4 regions of the Mesorhizobium sp. WSM4816 genome follow, and region 4 is predicted to be linked to each of the others. Evidence: predicted binding sites of a transcription regulator. Region 4 holds the regulator's gene; each other region holds the start of a gene.
The links. Region 4 encodes PhoB, which activates phosphate uptake and scavenging genes when phosphate is short. Its sites were predicted from a motif close to TGTCATNNANCTGTCAT; they were not measured.
Positions count from the first base shown of each region.

Region 1: ppk2 (polyphosphate kinase 2) is a predicted target of PhoB. The motif match lies at 3,493-3,509, and genes of this name have one in related genera.
Region 2: ugpB (sn-glycerol-3-phosphate ABC transporter substrate-binding protein UgpB) is a predicted target of PhoB. The motif match lies at 1,605-1,621, and genes of this name have one in related genera.
Region 3: AC0L3H_RS00395 (alpha-D-ribose 1-methylphosphonate 5-triphosphate diphosphatase) is a predicted target of PhoB. The motif match lies at 2,426-2,442, and genes of this name have one in related genera.

Region 1 is NZ_JBVVQR010000034.1:47,281-52,219, reverse strand. Features, by position in the region: gene hemB (porphobilinogen synthase) at 1-799, shown strand, start outside; gene AC0L3H_RS26540 (nucleotidyltransferase family protein) at 842-1,138, shown strand; gene AC0L3H_RS26535 (HepT-like ribonuclease domain-containing protein) at 1,138-1,488, shown strand; gene AC0L3H_RS26530 (dihydrofolate reductase family protein) at 1,624-2,268, shown strand; gene ppk2 (polyphosphate kinase 2) at 2,485-3,405, opposite strand; gene AC0L3H_RS26520 (aldo/keto reductase) at 3,662-4,705, shown strand; gene AC0L3H_RS26515 (glycosyl transferase family 90) at 4,740-4,939, opposite strand, start outside.
Region 2 is NZ_JBVVQR010000006.1:55,784-60,722, reverse strand. Features, by position in the region: gene argH (argininosuccinate lyase) at 1-721, opposite strand, end outside; gene tlpA (thiol:disulfide interchange protein TlpA) at 756-1,442, shown strand; gene ugpB (sn-glycerol-3-phosphate ABC transporter substrate-binding protein UgpB) at 1,684-2,994, shown strand; gene ugpA (sn-glycerol-3-phosphate ABC transporter permease UgpA) at 3,078-3,962, shown strand; gene ugpE (sn-glycerol-3-phosphate ABC transporter permease UgpE) at 3,971-4,819, shown strand; gene AC0L3H_RS09625 (sn-glycerol-3-phosphate import ATP-binding protein UgpC) at 4,827-4,939, shown strand, end outside.
Region 3 is NZ_JBVVQR010000001.1:90,056-94,994, forward strand. Features, by position in the region: gene AC0L3H_RS00385 (NUDIX hydrolase) at 1-372, shown strand, start outside; gene phnF (phosphonate metabolism transcriptional regulator PhnF) at 419-1,204, opposite strand; gene AC0L3H_RS00395 (alpha-D-ribose 1-methylphosphonate 5-triphosphate diphosphatase) at 1,201-2,382, opposite strand; gene AC0L3H_RS00400 (PhnD/SsuA/transferrin family substrate-binding protein) at 2,503-3,360, shown strand; gene AC0L3H_RS00405 (phosphonate ABC transporter ATP-binding protein) at 3,458-4,186, shown strand; gene phnE (phosphonate ABC transporter, permease protein PhnE) at 4,199-4,939, shown strand, end outside.
Region 4 is NZ_JBVVQR010000006.1:182,991-187,929, forward strand. Features, by position in the region: gene AC0L3H_RS10295 (ROK family protein) at 1-1,067, shown strand, start outside; gene phoB (phosphate regulon transcriptional regulator PhoB) at 1,188-1,877, opposite strand; gene phoU (phosphate signaling complex protein PhoU) at 1,894-2,601, opposite strand; gene pstB (phosphate ABC transporter ATP-binding protein PstB) at 2,637-3,452, opposite strand; gene pstA (phosphate ABC transporter permease PstA) at 3,465-4,939, opposite strand, start outside.

The DNA of each region.
Region 1 (4,939 bases), on a different contig from region 4:
CAAGGAGGCCGAGCGCGCGGCAAAGCTCGGCATTCCGGCGATCGCCACCTTCCCCAATGTCGAGCTCGGCCTGCGCGACCAGACCGGCTCGCACATCCTCGATCCGGAAAACGTCATCAACCGCGCCACGCGCGCCATCAAGCGCGCAGTGCCCGAGATCGGCATCATCACCGATGCGGCGCTCGATCCCTTCACCTCGCACGGCCACGACGGCATCTTGCGTGACGGCATCATCGTCAACGACCAGACCGTGGAGCAGGTGACGGCGGCTGCCGTCATCCAGGCTTCTGCCGGCGCCGATATCATTGCCCCTTCCGACATGATGGACGGCCGCATCGGCGCGATCCGCGATGCGCTCGACGCCAATGGTTTTCAGGATGTGGCGATCATGTCCTACGCGACGAAATTCGCCTCCGCCTTCTACGGACCCTATCGCGAGGCGGTCGGCACCGCCGGCCTGCTCAAGGGCGATAAGAAGACCTACTATCTCGACCATGCCAATTCCGACGAGGCCGTGCGCGAGGCCGAGCAGGACCTCGCCGAGGGCGCCGACATGCTGATGGTCAAGCCCGGCCTGCCCTATCTCGACATCATCCGCAGGCTGAAGGACGAATTCCGGATGCCGACCTTCGCCTATCAGGTGTCGGGCGAATATTCGATGATCAAGGCGGCCGCCGCCAATGGCTGGATGGACGGCGACAAGGCGATGCTGGAATCGCTGCTCGCCTTCAAGCGCGCCGGCTGCGACGGCATTCTCACCTATTTCGCGCCTGAAGTGGCGGCGATGCTGAAGGGGTAAGCATCGTTTTGGGATTCTGCTGCAATCCGCTAGAATGGACCCATGAGCAGGAACGAGGTCATCGAACGGTTGCAGAGAAACGCAGATGCCATCAAAGGCATGGGCGCGACTTCGCTGTATCTGTTCGGGTCGGCAGCGCGGGACGATGCCCAGCCGGACAGCGATCTTGATCTGTTCATCGACTATGACCCGGCGCGGCGCTTTTCTCTGATCGACCTGGTCGGGATCAAGCAATTTCTGGAAGAGAAGATGTCAACGGAAATCGACATCACCACGCGTGACAGCCTTCATCCCATGTTGAAGGCCGAGATCGAACGATCGGCCGTGCGCGTATTCTGATGGCCGTCCGCCGGATCGAGCCTATCCTGGCCGAGATCATGGCGGCTTTGGATGGCATCAGCACTGCCACCGCCGGCAAGACTCTGGACGACTTTCGTGACGACTGGCTGCTTCGTCATGGCGTGGAGCGCGGCATCGAGATTATCTCCGAAGCCACCCGACACATCCCGGACGACTTGCTCGCTCTTGCTCCAGAAATTCCCTGGAAACAGATTCGTGGAATTGGCAACGTTTTGCGTCACGAATACCACAAGACTTCCGACGCCATCGTCTGGACCGTAGTGACAGACAGTCTGTCGCCGCTCCGCCTAGCTGTTGAGCGCATACTCGAGGCGTCGCGGCGCAAGTAGCTGCTGCAACTACCCCTTCTTTGCGAGCCAAACGAGCCGCTTTCTGCTCGGCAGCGAAATACTGCTTGCAAAACGCAATCGGTCTAGATAGAAACAACTGCTTGCATTTCACAACTGGATTAGAGGGAGGTCCTCATGTCAAAGCTTCGCGTCAACGCTTTCACCGTATCTATCGACGGCTTCGGCGCCGGTCCCGACCAGGACCTGAAAGAGCCGCTGGGCGTCGGCGGGGAAGCCCTGCACACATGGATGTTCGGCACCCGAAGCTTCCGCAACATGTCCGGCGAAGATGGCGGGACCACGGATACCGACGACGCGTTCGTAACGCGCAGCTTCGAAAACACCGGCGCGTGGATCATGGGCCGCAACATGTTCGGACCGATCCGCGGCGCTTGGCCCGATGACACCTGGAAGGGCTGGTGGGGAGACAATCCGCCCTACCATGTGCCGGTTTTCGTACTCACCCACCATCCGCAGGAACCTATCGTCATGGAGGGCGGCACGACTTTCCATTTCGTGACCAACGGCATTCACTCGGCGCTGGAAAAGGCAAAAGCCGCGGCTGACGGCAAGGATGTCCGGCTCGGCGGCGGCGTCGCCACGATCCGGCAATATCTGAGGGAAAAGCTCATCGACGACATGCATCTGGCGATATCGCCGATGCTGCTCGGCTCAGGCGAGAACCTTTTTGCCGGCATCGACATGGTCAAACTCGGCTACCGCTGCAGCGAGCAGGTGGGCACGCCGAATGCCATGCATGTCACCATCGAGCGGGCGTGAGCCTGGTTAAGTTCCCCCTTCTCCCCTTGTGGGAGAAGGGGGCCGAGCGAAGCTCGGTCGGATGAGGGTGTTCCAGCTTGGCGCACACCTACGTTCAAATCGGGCGCACAGCGCCAGGATCACCAGCGCCTCATTTCTTCCAACACCCCTCTTCCGTCTCGGCGCTGCGCGCCGATCCACCTTCTCCCACAAGGGGAGAAGGAAGAGGCGCGCTCCTCAATACTTCTCCGGAACATACAGCTCGCGCGGTAGCACCTGGCGCTCGTATTCTGGATTGAAGACGCGATCGGGCAGCGTGATCTCTTCGTGCGGCACTTCCTCATAAGGCATTTGCTTGAGGAGATGATCGATGCAGTTCAGCCGCGCCCGCTTCTTGTCGTTGCCCTCGACGATGAACCAGGGGGCTTCGGGAATGTTGGTGCGGGCGAAGGTCTCTTCCTTGGCCTTGGTATACTGTTCCCAGCGCACGCGCGACTGCAGGTCCATCGGCGACAGCTTCCACTGCTTCATCGGATCATGGATGCGCATCTGAAAGCGCATCTGCTGCTCCTCGTCGGTGATGGAGAACCAGTATTTGACCAGGGTGATGCCGGAGCGGACCAGCATGCGCTCGAACTCCGGCACGTCGCGAAAAAACTCCTCGACCTGGTCCGGCTCGGCGAAGCCCATCACACGTTCGACGCCGGAGCGGTTATACCAGGAGCGGTCGAACAGCACGATCTCGCCGCCTGCCGGCAGATGCGGCACGTAGCGCTGAAAATACCATTGCGATTTCTCGCGCTCGGTCGGCGCAGGAAGTGCGACGACGCGGCAGATGCGCGGATTGAGCCGCTGGGTGATGCGCTTGATGACGCCCCCCTTGCCGGCCGAATCGCGGCCCTCGAAAACCACCACCAGCTTCTTCCTGGTGTAAGCCACCCAGGACTGCAGCTTGATCAATTCGGATTGCAGCGTGATCAGGTCGCGAAAATATTGCGGGCGATCCATCGAGGGCGGATGCGCGTTCTTGTAGATCCTGGCGATTTCCAGCGACAGCGACGGTTCCGACATCTCCAGCTCGTAGTCCTCGTCGAGCGTGTCGGCGAGTTCCGCTTCCAGCCAGTCCCTGGCGGGAGAATTCTGTTTTGCTTCGGTCATTTATGCTGCTCCGCGTGCACGCCCGCGTCGGCCTCGGCCTGCCGGCCGAGATCGGACACCTTGAGCCGACTTGCATATAGGCCGGCAATGACGGTTTTATTGCAGCCGGCCCGCACGCCGGTCGCCCAACTCCGCGAGATGTGATCGATCAGCCTGCCTGGCACGCACGACAAGCGGCTCGAATTGTCCTACAAATGCCAGGTTTCCCCGAGCAACCTTCAAAGCACCCTTTTCAACGCAATCGCGAGGATCTGACATGGAATACCGCACACTCGGCCGTTCCGGGCTGAAGGTTTCGACGCTGACCATGGGCACCATGACTTTTGGCGGCGCTGGCGCATTTTCGGCGGTCGGCAAGACCGATCTCGACGAGGCACGCCGGATGATCGACCTCTGCATCGATGCCGGCATCAATCTCATCGACACCGCCAATGTCTATTCGAACGGGCTTTCGGAAGAGATCATCGGCGAAGCGCTCGGCGGCAAACGCAAGGGCGATGTGCTGATCGCCTCCAAGGCGCGCATGCGGATCGGCGACGGTCCCAACGATGAGGGCCTGTCGCGCTATCATCTGATCCGCGAGTGCGAGAAGAGCCTGAAGCGCCTCAGGACCCACGTCATCGACATCTATTTCCTGCACGAATGGGACGGCACGACGCCGCTCGAAGAGACCATCGCCGCGCTCGACACGCTCGTCAGCCAGGGCAAGATCCGCTATGTCGGCTGCTCCAACTATTCCGGCTGGCAAGTGATGAAGGCGCTGGGGATCAGCGACCGCCAGCACCAGCCGCGCTTCGTCACCCAGCAAATCCACTACACGCTGGAAGCGCGCGAAGCCGAATATGAACTGCTGCCGATCTCGGTCGACCAGGGGCTTGGCGTGCTGGTATGGAGCCCGCTCGCCGGTGGACTGCTGTCCGGCAAATACCACCGCGACCAGGCCACCGCCCGCCAGATCAGCGGCTGGACCGAACCGCCGATCCGCGACGAGGACCGGCTGTGGCGGATCGTAGACGTGCTTTCCCATATTGGCGAGAACCATGGCGTTTCGGCGGCGCAGGTGGCGCTTGCCTGGCTGCTCGGCCGGCCCGCGGTCAGTTCGCTGGTGATCGGCGGACGGACCGAAGTGCAGTTCAAGGACAATATCGCCGCAGCCGGCCTGGTGCTGAACAGCGATGAGCGCGCACGCCTCGACGCTGTGAGCCGCCCGCCCGTTCTCTACCCCTATTGGCACCAGCAATTCACGGCAAAAGACCGGTTTGGTCCGGCCGATCTGGTTCTTGACCGGGAGGACATCTGACAACGATCCGGATCAGCTCGAAGTCGCCGCGGGCTTAGCCTGAAATAAAACGCCAGACCTCGGGATCAGGCTCGATCTGGCCGCTGAGCACGAAATATTTGTAGAGCACGAGCAAGCAGATCGCCTGCTCGGCCCGCTCGTCGGCGAACTTGCGGCAATAGGCGTTGGCGGCGGCAACGATGCGTTCGGCCTCAGTCGGATGCCGTTCGAGATATTGCACCCGCTCGGCAAGAT
Region 2 (4,939 bases), 130 kb from region 4:
CGAAATCGCGGTCCGAAACGCTGTCGAGGGAATTGCGCATCGGCTCACGGAAGCCGAGCGCCCTGGCCGTCTGGTGCCGGTCGATCGGAAAGCTGGTGCCGGCAAGGGCGGCCGCACCGAGCGGACTTTCGTCCATCCGTTCGATAGCGTCGCGAACACGCGACAGGTCGCGCGAGAACATCTCGACATAGGCCATGCAGTGATGGCCGAAGGTTACCGGCTGAGCCGCCTGCATGTGGGTGAAGCCCGGCATCACCGTTGCCGCATGCTCCTCGGCCCGCTCCAGGAACGCCGTGATCAGGCCCTTCAGCGCCTCGGCGACGCGAAAGCACTCGTCCTTGACCCATAGCCTGAGATCGACCGCCACCTGGTCGTTGCGCGAACGGGCGGTATGCAGGCGGCCGGCAGCCGGGCCGATCAGCTCGGCAAGGCGGGCCTCGACATTCATGTGGATGTCTTCCAGCCTGGTCGAGAACTCGAACGTGCCGGCTTCGATTTCTGCCAGGATCGTGTTCAGCCCGTGAGCGATTTTTTCTTGATCGGCCGCCGAAATAATGCCGGTTTGCGCCAGCATCTCGCTGTGGGCGATCGAGCCCCTGATATCCTGCGCGTAGAGTTTGCGGTCGAACGAGATCGACGCGTTGATCGCTTCCATGATCGCGGCCGGACCCGAGGCAAAACGTCCGCCCCACATCTGGTTGCTGGCCTTCTTGTCGCTCATCGCTATAACCCGTGCTCCGGAGCAGTTTTAAAAAATGGCAGACGGCAATCGATTTTTCCCCGCCCCGCGCCTCATCCTCGCCGCTTTGGTGGCAGGCGTGCTTGCCGGCGCGGTCGCGGTATATGTCAGCGAAAGCGGTTCTGGCAACAACGCCCCCGCTCAAGTCGCGGTTGGCGACAGCAAGGACGATGTCGCCTGCGCCGCCAAGGCCGATCGCGCCAAGACGGTCGCGGCGGCTGCCACCGGCCAGGTTGCCGCACTTTTGCCGGCCGATCCGCCGCAATCGCTGAAGGGCCTTGCCTTCAACAGCCCCGACGGCAAGCCGATGACGCTCGCCGACCATGCCGGCAAGACGGTGCTGCTCAATCTGTGGGCGACATGGTGCGCGCCCTGCCGCGCCGAAATGCCGGCGCTCGACGCGCTGCAGAACGAAATGGGCAGCGATGCTTTCGAGGTCGTCGCGGTCAATGTCGATGCCGGCGACGACGCCAAACCGAAGAAGTTCCTTGAGGAGACCGGCGTCAAGGCGCTCGGCTACTACCGTGATTCGACGATGGCGCTGTTCAACGATCTCAAGACACGCGGCCTGGCGCTCGGCCTGCCGGTCACCATGCTGATCGACTCGGAAGGCTGCCTGATTGCCCACATGAACGGCCCGGCCGAATGGTCGAGCCCCGATGCCAGGCGGCTGGTCGAGACGGCGCTCGGCAAGTCGGACTAACGCATGTCGCGCAACAGTGCGCTCTTTAGGAGGCGCCGGCGATTGCCGGTCGTCGTCGTTGTTCGATTGGTAAGCCGGCTTTTCAATTGCTTTCCATCGGCTCTCATCTCGAAGCGCACGCCACTTTAAGTGGAAATCAAGTTCATCGGTCCGCAACAAAACCGTTGTCCAATTGTCACGGGCGGCACATATTGGCTTTGCGAGAGTGGCCCTTTCGCCAATGACAAACGGGAGATGAAACATGAAGTTCTTCGGCTTCGCGGCCGGTGTCGCCGCCACCTTGACCCTGCTTTCCACCACCTCCGCCTTCGCCGTCACGCAGATCAGTTGGTGGCACGCCATGACCGGCGCCAACGCCGAGGTCGTCGGCAAGATCTCCAAGGATTTCAACGCCAGCCAGAGCGACTATGAGCTGGTTCCGGTGTTCAAGGGCACCTATCCGGAGACGCTGAACGCCGGCATCGCCGCTTTCCGCGCCGGACAGGCGCCCGATATCCTCCAGGTGTTCGACGTCGGCACCGGAGTGATGATGGCGGCCGAGGGTGCGATCAAGCCGGTGGCCGAGGTGATGACCGGTGCCGGGATGACCTTCGACAAGAGCCAGTATCTGCCCGGCATCGTCGGCTATTATTCGAAGCCGGACGGCACCATGCTGTCCTTCCCCTACAATTCCTCCTCGCCGATCCTCTATTACAACAAGGATATCTTCCAGAAGGCCGGTCTCGACGTGAACAACCCGCCCAAGACCTGGAACGAGGTGTGGGAAGCCGCCAAGAAGATCAAGACGAGCGGCGCCGCCCCTTGTGGCTATACCTCGACCTGGCTGACCTGGATCCATCTGGAGAATTTTGCAGCATGGAATGATGTGTCGTGGGCGACCCAGCAGAACGGCCTGGCCGGCGGTGATGTCGAACTCAAGATCAACGCGCCGATTTTCGTCAACCACTTCCAGGCGCTCGCAGACCTCGCCAAGGACGGCACCTTCAAATATGGCGGGCGTACCTCCGAAGCCAAGCAGATCTTCCTCGCCGGCGAATGCGGCATCTTCACCGAATCGTCGGGCGGCCTCGGCGACATCGTCAAGTCCGGCATGAACTATGGCATCGGCCAGCTTCCCTACGACAGCGACGCCAAGGGCGCACCGCAGAACACCACGCCGGGCGGCGCCAGCCTGTGGGTGTTCGGCGCCAAGTCGGACGAGCAATACAAGGGCGTTGCGGCATTCTTCGCCTATTTGTCCAAGACCGATGTGCAGGAATATCTGCACCAGAAGTCGGGATACCTGCCGGTGACGCTCGCTGCCTACGAGGCGACCAAGAAATCGGGCTTCTATGACAAGAACCCCGGCCGTGAGACACCCATCCTGCAAATGACGGGCAAGGCGCCGACCGACAACTCGAAGGGCGTGCGCCTGCCGAACCTGCCGCAGGTGCGCGATATCCAGAACGAGGAGTTCGAGAAGATGCTGGCCGGCCAGCAAACCGCTCAGCAGGCGCTTGACAACGCGGTCACGCGCGGCAACGCCGCAATCAAGGAAGCGCTGGAGAACTGACGGGATTATCTCGGTTGGTGTCTGTTTGAATATCGCCCACGCGAGCTCGCGTGGGCGTCCCCGAGATAGCGAAGGAAATCAGCCTGTCTCCCCGCGTCGTCTTTCCCAACAAGATCCTGCCCTACCTGCTGGTGGCGCCGCAACTCGCCATAACACTGGTTTTCTTCTACTGGCCGGCCGGTCAGGCGCTTTACCAGTCGATGCTCAGGCAGGATCCGTTCGGGCTGAGGACCAGGTTCGTCTGGTTTGCCAATTTCCGCAAGGTGCTGGCCGATCCGGCCTACCTCAACTCGATCCAGGTCACCGTGGTGTTCTCGCTTGCGACCGCGATCGTCGCGATGTGCGTGGCGCTTTTGCTTGCGGTCATGGCCGAGAGGGCGGTGCGCGGCAAAGGCCTCTACCGCACGCTGTTGATATGGCCTTATGCCGTGGCGCCGGCGATTGCCGGCATGCTGTGGCTGTTTCTGTTCAATCCTTCGATCGGCTCGTTGGCGTATTTGCTGAGAAGCCTCGGCATCGCCTGGGATCCGCTGCTCAACGGCACCCACGCCATGATCCTGCTGGTGTCGGCGGCTGCCTGGAAGCAGATCAGCTACAATTTCCTGTTCTTCGTCGCCGGTCTGCAGGCAGTGCCGAAAACGCTGATCGAGGCGGCGGCCATGGACGGCGCCGGCGAGACCAAGCGCTTCTGGACCATCGTCTTCCCGCTGCTCGCGCCGACCACCTTTTTCCTGCTGGTCGTCAACACCGTCTATGCCCTGTTCGACACGTTCGGCATCGTTCATGCCGTCACCGGCGGCGGGCCGGGCAAGGCGACCGAGACGCTGGTCTACAAGGTCTACAATGACGGCTTCGTCAATCTGATCCTGGGCGACTCGGCGGCGCAGTCGGTCATCCTGATGGCGATCGTCATTGCGCTCACCGCTATCCAGTTCCGCTACGTGGAACGCAAAGTCCACTACGGCTGAGGGCAGCGATGATCGGCCAGTCCCCGCTCCGTACCTTCATCGCCCATGCCGTGCTTATCCTCGGCATATTGATCGTGGCTTTCCCGATCTACTACACGTTCGTTGCCTCGACACACATGCTGCAAACCATCCTCAGGCCGCCGCTGCCGCTCTTGCCCGGCGGCCAGCTGTGGAACAACTACAGCGAGGCGCTGTTCGGCGGCATTGGCCGCATCGGCGGTGTCAGCGTCGGCCAGCTGCTCCTCAACACCACGATCATGGCGCTCGGTGTTGCGGCGGGAAAGATCTGCATCTCGATCCTGTCGGCCTACGCGATCGTGTTCTTCCGCTTTCCCCTGCGCATGACCTTCTTCTGGCTGATCTTCATCACCTTGATGCTTCCAGTCGAGGTGCGCATCCTGCCGACCTACAAGGTGATGGTCGATCTAGGTATGATCGACACCTATGCCGGCCTGATCATCCCGCTGATCGCCTCGGCCACCGCGACGTTGCTGTTCCGCCAGTTCTTCATGACCATACCGGGCGAATTGCTCGAGGCGGCGCGCGTCGACGGCGCCGGGCCATGGCGCTTCTTCTTCGATATCCTCCTGCCATTGTCGCGCACCAATATCGCGGCGCTGTTCGTGATCCTCTTCATCTACGGCTGGACGCAGTATCTTTGGCCGCTACTGGTTACCAACAGCAACGACATGAACACCATCGTCATCGCGTTGAGAAAGATGGTTTCCTTCGCCGATGCCGATACCGAATGGCACCTGGTCATGGTCACCGCGATGCTGGCCATCGTGCCGCCGATCCTGGTGGTGGTGCTGATGCAACGCTGGTTCGTGCGCGGCTTGGTCGAATCCGAAAAGTGAGAAGCTGATGGCGACCGTCGATCTGAAGGACGTGAAGAAGGTCTATCCGAGCGGCGTCGAAGCCGTGAAGGGCGTCTCCATCGCCATTCCCGACAAGGAGCTTTGCGTGCTGGTCGGCCC
Region 3 (4,939 bases), on a different contig from region 4:
TTCTGGCAAAGCCGCGATCTCGGTGCATGGTCGATTGCAAAGGGCGAGTATGGTGATGACGAACAGCCGGAAGCTGCGGCGCGTCGCGAATTTGTGGAGGAAACCGGCTGGGAGCTCTCGGGAGCGCTGCTTCCGCTGGGAGCGCTGCGCCAGCCCGGCGGCAAGCTTGTTACGGCCTTCGGCGTCGAAGACGATTTCGACGCCGGCACCTTGCGCAGCAACATGTTCGAGATGGAATGGCCGCCGCGCAGCGGCCGCATGCAGACTTTTCCTGAGATCGATCGCGCAGGGTGGTTCGGCCTCGAAATGGCCCGGGAAAAGTTGCTTGTCGCCCAGCGGCCTTTTCTCGACCGGCTTGTGGTGTCTGTCTAAGGGTCGACCCAATGGCCTCAACTGGTCGTGTTGACATGCGCCATAATCAGAAGACGAATTCGACGGATGTCAGCGGCCAGCAGCCGCGGGTCCATTCGATTGGTACGCCGTTTCGGTCCTCGTTGACAGCATTGATGCGGAATACTGGCGTTCCGGGCGTCAGCCGCAGGATTTCCGCTTCATCGGGGGATGCAAAGCCGCCACTGATGCGCGTCTCGGCCCGCCGGTAGTTGTCGATGCCATGCGCGCGGAAAACATCGGTCACCGACTGACGCACATCGTATCTCTGCTCGAAGTCGGGGAAGACATGCGCCGGAAAGAACTTGGTATTGACGTAAACCGGCTGCTTGTCCGACGTTCTGATCCGGCACAGCCGGATAATGGTGGTGTCAGGTGCGAGACGCAACCGTTCCGCCACGGCCGCTTCGGCCGGTTCCCGGACGATCAGCAGCGTATTGGTGCCGATTTCCTGGCCGTGGGCTTCGAAATTGTCGAGAAAGCGCTGTCCGTCGCGAACAGTGAATGTCGAGGGCAGGTTTCGCACGAAGATACCGACGCCCTTGCGGGCGGTGAGGTGGCCCTCATGCTGTAACTGCTGCAGCGCCCGGCGAAGCGTAATGCGGGTGACCGCGAGTTTCTGTGCCAGATGCGTTTCTCCGGGAAGCTGGCTGCCCGGCGCAAGACTGCCGCTCTCGATCAGATCGAAGATGTGATCGTAGATCTGCTGCCAGATCGGCGTATCGCTGCGTGGCCGAAAGACCAGCCCGTCAAAGGCCAGAAGGCGATTGCCATTGCGCTCGTGTGGTGTTGAAATTTTCGTGTCCAAGGTCATGAAACCTTATCCACCCGCGACCGCCGTGCAGACCGTCGGTCTGTGCGGGAGAGCCCGGAGCTATAGACAATTTGTCCATGGACCATGGTGGCCACCACACGCGGATGCTCTGGATCGCCAGCATCGACCAGGATCAGACCCGCCCGGCGGCCGGCAACAAGCGAGCCGCGATCGTCGAGGTCGGCCACCCGGGCCGGGTTTGCCGAAACCAGATTCCAGATCGAGGGGAAGTCGCCGGCGTCCGGCGAAGACAGTCTGAAGGCCGCATGCAGAGGCGAAGGGTAGTGGTAATCGCTGGTCAGCACCGTGCAAAGTCCGGCTCTGACGGCCTCGGTGGCATTTAGCGCTCCATTATGGCTGCCGCCGCGCACGACGTTGGGCGCGCCGAGGATCACATCCTCGCCCATTTGCCGCGCGGCCTTGGCCGTTTCGAGCGTTAGCGGAAATTCCGAGGCCTTTGCGCCGAGGGCGCGAAAATACATGCGTTCCTCGGGAGACGCTTCGTCATGGGCAAGAAGCACATTGCCATTGGCCCGCGCAGTTGCGGCCAGCTTCCCGATCGCGATCTCAACCTCGGCGCGGCGGGACCAAATCTGGCCGAGCAACGTCATGTATTGCTCGCGGCTCAAGCCAGACCGCTCCGCCATCTGACCGATCTTGCGGGCAATCGTGCCGTTCAGCACCGACCCCGTGGTATGATCGTTGACGGCGATGATCGGCCGTGGCGAAAGCGAGAGCCATCGTACGACCTGCGCCATCTGATCAAGCGCGAAGGTCTCCCAGCGCAGATGCAGACGCGTATCGCAGCCAAGGCTATCGCGGAGATCGCAGACCGCGCCGATCAGCTGTTTGGCAGCGTCGAGCGAGCGAAGTCCAGGCTCCCACGACACCGTGACGCCGTGAAAGGCCGTGGTTACGCCATTGGCGACAAGCTGGCGGTCCGTATCTTTCAGCGCCAGCGCGGTGTCGAAGCGGACACCGGGCCGCGGCATGATCTGGCGCTCGAAGCCGTCGCCGTGAATATCGACGATCCCCGGAAGCACGAGCAGACCATCGGCATCGATTGTGGAGGCATGGGCCGCCCGCAGCTCTGACAGGGCGCCGCCGGTGACGCTCAGGTCCGCGGTTTCAAGTCCCCGTTCGGTAAGGATGCGACCACCCTGGATGTGCCAGTTCACTGTATCCCTCAAAAAGCAAAGTCTGCCGGTGGCGCCGGCGAAATGTCACGAGCACGTCATCTGCTGCGTATACGGATTAGCGGGTAACAGTTTCCTGTCTATACAGCAAAGGAAAAAACGATGATCCGCAGCATCGCAACCGCACTCGCCCTGACGCTTGCCTCCGCTCTTCCAGTGTTTGCGGAGCCGGTGGAATTCGCGGTAACCGACATGGAGGGACTGGAGGCTCTTCAGCAGGAATTCGGTGCTTTCCAGACCGCTCTTGAAGAGGCGACCGGCCTGGATGTCGAGCTGTTTCCGGTCAGTTCGCGGACCAGCGCCGTCGAGGCGATGAATTCCGGGCAGGTCGATCTTGTCCTGACCGGTCCTGCAGAATACGTCGTCATGAAGGAATTAAGCCAGCCGAAGATTGTTGTCGCCTGGCAGCGCCCCGACTATTTCGCTCAGATCGCCGTGCTGGCGAATGGACCGATCCGCTCGGTCGAAGACTTGAAGGGCAAGAAGGTCGCATTCGGCTCGGTCGGCTCGACGTCCCAGCACCTCGGCCCCGCGCAGGCGCTGGCCGATTTCAACCTGAAATATGCCACCGATTACGAACCAGTAATCATATCGCGCAACATCGCGGCTGAGGCTCTCATCCGCGGCGACATCGCCGCTATCGGCTTGAATTTCGGCTATCTGAACTCGGTCCGGGAAGCATTCCCCGGCGTTGCCTTCTCGGTCATCGCACGGGGCCGCGATCTGCCGAACGACATTCTTGTCGCCCGCAAGGACATTTCAGATGACGTGTTCGTCAAGATCCGCGATGCCTTTGCGAAGAATGGCAATGAGCTGATGAAAGCGATCTTGACCGGCGAGGACAACCAGAAATTCAAGGGCGGTTTCTTCCTGACTGATGTCAGGGACTCGGACTACGACTATGTCCGCTCGATGTACCGCACGATCGGAATTGAGACCCTCACCGACTTCGTAAACTGAGGCTTGCTCCTTTTTCATCGACTTGCTCCTTTCAGCGACAAGGCCGGCGGCTAACCGCCGGTCTGTTTCGCAGTTCGGTCTGGGCCAAGAGGTCACTATGACAGCCATCATTCGGGCGCACGATCTTGCGAAGAGCTATGCGAACGGAAAGGTCATTTTCTCCAGTATCGGCCTCACCATAGCATCGCGCGAACGGGTTGCCCTGATTGGCTCGAACGGTGCTGGAAAATCCACCCTGCTCAAATGCCTCATTGGTCTTCTACCGTCGAGCGGTGGCGAGGTCGTCACCCTCGGCGAGAGCTTCCGCTCGGCGCCGTCCGTCGCCCAGCTGCGGCGCATACGCAGGCAGATCGGATTTGTCTTCCAGCACCACGGACTGGTCAGCCGCCAATCGGTTCTTACAAACGTTTTGCAGGGCAAGCTCGGGCTGCCCGGCGGCTGGCGCGGCTGGCACCATTCCATCGCAAAGCAACACTGGCGCGAGGAAGCAATGAAAGCCCTCGCCGAAGTGCGGCTTCTCGGCAAGGCGGGCGCCCGCGCCGACGCGCTTTCTGGAGGGCAGGCGCAGCGGGTGGCGATTGCCCGTGCGTTGATCCGGCGTCCGAAGCTTTTGATAGCAGACGAACCGGCGGCAAGTCTCGACCCGGCGGCTGGACATGATGTGATGCGCGTCTTCTCCGAGCTGACCCAGGAACAGGCGATCACTTTGGTCTACACCACGCACGACATGGAACATGCTCTCGACTACTCCGACCGCTTGATAGCGCTCAAGGCGGGCAAGGTCTTCTTCGACCGACCGACGGCGCAGGTGACCGCGCTGATCTGAAAGACGTCTTCGATGCATGACCGCCTTTCGCCGAGCCGGATTCCATCGATCTCGCCCGTCACTTTCAGCTTTGCCGTCGCTTTGGCCGCTCTCGTGATCGTTTCCGCCGGGCAGGTCGCACCTTCGCCGGAACAACTGGCAGGCGGGGTGCCCCGAATGGTCCATCTCGTCGGCCGCATGATACCCCCAAATGTCGAGCCAGGGTTCCTCCTGAGGGTTTTGTGGCGCATGGTCGAAACGTTTCAGATAGCGCTCGTGGGGACAGCAATAGGTGTCGTCCTCAGCTTGCCGTTTGCCTGGCTCTCGGCCAAGGACATAACCCCGATCGGCCCGTTCCGGCATATCTCCAGGATGCTGGTCTCGTTGTTCAGGACTGTTCCAGATTTGGTCTGGGCACTACTTTTCGTGTCAGCCGTTGGTCTCGGGGCGGTTGCCGGCACCATGACCATCGTCGTCGATTCGATCGGCTTTTGCGGGCGCTTCTTCGCCGAGGCGATGGAGGATGCCGACGAAAGACCTCAGGAAGCGCTGTTTGCAATCGGCGCCGGACGATTCTCTGTTCTGTGCGGGGCAGTACTGCCTGACGCCATGCCGTCCCTGATAAACACCACGCTCTTCGCGCTTGAAAAGGCAGTGCGCTCATCAGTTGTTCTCGGCCTCGTTGGAGCCGGTGGCATCGGCCAGGAGCTGAAGGTCGCGTTCGATCTTTTCCAATACAGGAATGCCTCGACCATCATTCTCGTGATCTTCGCC
Region 4 (4,939 bases):
AGGCGAGCGAGACGGTTTCGCTGAAACGCGGCCGGCCGCAGGTCGGCCTCAGCCTCAATCCGCAAGCCGCTGCGGTGTTGGCCGTCGTGTTGTCGCTGAATTTCCTGTCGGTCGCCGTCATCGATTATGCCGGACAAGTGGTCGCCGAGGACCAGCGCCGGCTGGACACGCTGACCATGTCGCGCGACGCGCTGATCGGCGAAAGTGTCGCCATCGTCCGACGCCGGCTCGAAGATCCCGACCTCGATGTCCAAAGCGTCGCCCGCATCGCGCTGGCGATCCAGGGCATCACCGATTCCCACGCGCGCGCCATGTTGTGGTCGCCGATCACGCCGCAGACGAACATCGCCTTCGCCGACATTCTGGAACGCGAGTTCGGCATCCCGGCCATCATGGAGAACGACTGCAACATGATGGCCGTGGCGCTGCGCTGGCGCCACCCGGATCGCTACCGCGACGATTTCATCGCCATCCTGCTCTCGCACGGCATCGGCATGGGGCTGGTGCTGAAGGGCGAGCTGTTCACCGGCACCCACTCCTCGGGCGGCGAATTCGGCCACATGATCCATCGGCCGGGCGGCGCGCTTTGCCGCTGCGGGCGGCGCGGCTGCGTCGAGGCTTATGCCGGCAACTACGCCATCTGGCGCAACGCAAGGCTGTTGAGCGAGAACGCCGAGCCGGTCGCCGATGTCAGCGACGCCGAGATGCGGGCACTGGCGGCCCGGGCGCGCGAGACGGACGGACCGGAGCGCGAAGCCTACCGCAAGGCCGGCGAGGCGCTCGGCTTCGGGCTCGGCAGCCTGTTTGCGCTGATCGATCCGGCGCCGGTGGCCATGGTCGGCGCCAGCGCTGCCGCCTTCGACCTGATCGAGCCGGCGCTGCGCGAGGCCATCGCCCAGACCGCCGGCGGCCAGCATTCGGGTTCGATTTCCTTCGACACCGAGCCGAACGAGTTGCCGCTGATCCGCGAAGGCTGCGCCATGCGGGCGCTAAGCTTCGTCGACCAGGAGATTTTCGCGCCGAGCATCCAGGCACGAGCCGGCTCGGTCGGAAAGAACGTGGCTTGAAGGATTCCCGGGTCGCGACTTGGGGTGTGTTGAGATTCAGGTCAGGCCGAGTCGAGAATGGTGGGTTCCGAGATCCGGAGCGGAGCGTACTTTGGGGTACGCCGGAAGCGCAGGTATCAGCTAGTCTTCCCTGATCGCATAGCCGGCGCCGCGGATGGTGCGGATGACATCGGGCATGCGACCATTGTTGACCGCCTTGCGCAACCGGCCGACATGGACGTCCACGGTGCGCTCGTCGATGTAGATCGTCTCGCCCCAGACATTGTCGAGCAACTGGCTGCGCGAGAAGACCCGGCCCGGGTGGCGCATCATGAATTCGAGCAGCCGGAATTCGGTCGGCCCGAGCCGGATCTCGCTCTTCTTGCGATAGACCCGGTGCGATTCACGATCGAGCATGATGTCGCCGACCTTGAGCACGCTGGACAGCACTTCCGGCTTGGCGCGGCGCAGCAGCGCCTTGACCCTGGCCATGAATTCCGGTGTCGAGAACGGCTTGACCAGATAGTCGTCGGCTCCGGTCGAAAGGCCGCGCACCCGGTCGCTCTCCTCGCCGCGAGCGGTCAGCATGATGATCGGCAGCCGCTCGGTTTCGGGGCGCACCCGAAGCCGCCGGCAAAGCTCGATGCCGGAAACCGCCGGCACCATCCAGTCGAGCACCAAAAGATCGGGCACGTTTTCCTGCAGCCGGATTTCGGCCTCGTCGCCGCGCGTCACCACCTCGACCTGATAGCCTTCGGATTCCAGATTATAACGGAGGAGGACGCCCAGCGGCTCTTCATCCTCCACCACCATGATGCGCGGCGCGATCATCGGCCGGTCACTCCTGTCATGTCGCCGGCGCCGACATCGTCGTTTCGTCGAGCTTCGGGCGATCCGCCGGCAATTGCTGCCCGGTCACGACAAAGTAGGCGTTTTCGGCGATGTTGGTGACGTGATCGCCGATACGCTCGAGATTCTTGGCGCAGAACAGAAGGTGCGTGCAGGCGGTGATGTTACGCGGATCCTCCATCATGTAGGTCAGGAGCTCGCGAAAAACCGCCGTGTATTTCACGTCGATCTTCTGGTCGTCGGCGCGCAGTTCCTTCAACGCGCCGGCATCGCGCGACACATAGTGCTCGACCACGCCGCGCAGCTGCACAAGAACGAGGTCCGCCATCGCGTCAATACCGTGCGACAGATTACGCGGCGTCGCGCTCTGCCCGACTGCGCTGACCCGCTTGGCTATGTTCTTGGCCAGATCGCCGATGCGCTCGAGATCGCCCGCCATGCGGATTGCGCCAACCACGGCGCGCAGATCCTGCGCCATCGGCTGCCGCTTGGCGATCAGCGTGATGGCGCTGTCGTCGAGCTCGCGCTGCCGCGCATCCATGATGGCGTCGTCCGAGACGACGCGCTGCGCCATCGCATTGTCCGACGCAAGCAGCGCGCGGATCGAGGCCGCTACCATTGCGGCGGCGAGCTCGTCCATGTCGCGGATCAGCCTGTCGATGTGCTCCAGTTCCTCGTCGAAAGATGCGACGGTGTGTTCACCCATGGTGCTGTCCTCGTGTTCGAAATTCGCCGGACCGCTCAGCCGAACCGGCCGGTGATGTAGTCCTGGGTGCGCTTGTCGTCGGGGTTGGTGAACATCTTGTCGGTCGCGCCCTCCTCGACCAGATAGCCGAGATGGAACATCGCCGTGCGTTGCGACACGCGCGCCGCCTGCTGCATCGAATGGGTGACGATGACGATCGTATAGTTCTGGCGCAGTTCGTCGATCAGTTCCTCGACGCGGGCGGTGGCGATCGGATCGAGCGCCGAACAGGGCTCGTCCATCAGGATCACTTCCGGCGACACGGCGATGGCGCGCGCAATGCACAGGCGCTGCTGCTGTCCGCCGGACAGGCCGGTACCCGACTCGAGCAGGCGATCCTTGACCTCGTTGAACAGGCCGGCCTTCTTCAGGCTCGATTCGACGATGCCGTCCAACTCGGCCTTGCTCCTGGCCAGGCCGTGGATGCGCGGACCGTAGGCGACGTTTTCGTAGATCGACTTCGGAAACGGGTTCGGCTTCTGGAACACCATGCCGACGCGAGCTCGCAGCTCGACGACATCGATTTTCGGGTCGTAGACATCCTCGCCGTCGAGCGTGATCTTGCCGCTCACCCGCGCGATATCGATGGTGTCGTTCATTCGGTTCAGGCAACGCAGGAACGTCGACTTGCCGCAGCCCGATGGGCCGATCAACGCCGTCACCTGATGCTCGCGGACATCGAGATCGACGTCGAACAGTGCTCGCTTCTCGCCGTAGTGAACGGAGACCTTTTCGCCCTTCATCTTGATCGAAGGGGCGTTGGTTGCGCTGCTCAGTTTCTGCTCGACGCCGGCTTCCGTCATGATGTTCATATCCTCTACTCCTTACCAGCGCCGCTCGAAGCGCCTGCGCAGTATCACCGCGATGGCATTCATGATGACCAAAAACACCAGCAAAATCAAAATCGCCGCCGAAGTCTTCTGCTGGAACCCCGCTTCCGGGAAATCCGCCCACATGAATATCTGCACCGGCAGGATCGTTGCGGGATCGGTGAAACCGCCGGGAATGTCGACTATGAAGGCGACCATGCCGATCATCAGCAACGGCGCGGTTTCGCCCAGCGCATGCGCCATTCCGAGGATGGTGCCGGTCATGATGCCCGGCATCGCCAGCGGCAGGACGTGATGGAATACGGTCTGGACCTTGGAAGCTCCGATGCCAAGCGCCGCCTCGCGGATCGACGGCGGCACGGCGCGCAGCGAAGCGCGCGAGGCGATAATGATGATCGGCAAGGTCATCAGCGCCAGCACCATGCCGCCGACCACCGGGGCTGAGCGCGGCATGCCGAAGAAATTCAGGAATACGGCAAGTCCAAGCAGGCCGAAGACGATCGAAGGCACCGCCGCCAGATTGTTGATATTCACTTCGATCATCGTCGTCAGCCGGTTCTTGGGCGCAAATTCCTCAAGATAGATCGCCGCTGAAACGCCGATCGGGAAGGCGATGGCGAGGGTTACGATCATGGTCAGGAACGATCCGACGACCGCGCCCCAGACACCGGCCAATTCCGGCTCGCGGCTTGCGCCGGTGAAGAAGAAGATCGAGTTGAACCGGCTTTCGATCAGGCCGGCGCTCTTCAGCGTGTCGAGCCAGACGATCACCTTGTCCGAAATCTTTCGCGATGCTTCCGGCGTCTCGATGACGCGCAGGAATGCCTGGCCGCTCGCGGCGGGCGCCGTGCTGTCCAGCGCCTCGATCACCGTGCCTTTTGCGATCACCGTGCCGTTGGCCGCAGGCGACAGCGAGGTCAGCTTGACCGTGCCGCCATTGAACGCGACCAGCAGCGACGACGCGCCGCTCGTCAGCGTAAACATGCCGTTTTCGCCCTCGGTCGCACCATGGCCGCGCGCCAGCGCCAGCATGGCATCGTCGCCGAAGGTCAGATCGATGTCGCCGCTGGTTCCCGAAGGCGTGACGCTTGTCGAAATCGCTTCGTCCGAACCGACGTCGGCAAGCAAACCCTTGAGATAGAGGTCGGCAAAATCGTCAAGTGGAACCGCATAGTCCACCGTTCCTCCGAGCATCCCCGGATCAGCCGCAATATCCTTGCGCAGGAACACGCCTGTGCCGGTGGAAATCAGCCCGCGCAGCAGGCGCTTGTCCTGGCGGCTCGTCACATCCGGAAATTTTGCCGTAAGCGCTTCCTGAGCGATGGCGTCGTAGTTCACTTCATCGAGTTTCGCCGGGTCGACCTTGGCTGCTGAAAGATCGATCGGCAGCGTCACATAGTTCTGCCGCAGCGCCGGAATCGCCTGCGTGACGATCGTCGACAGGAGCAGCACAAGGAACAAGCCGGCCA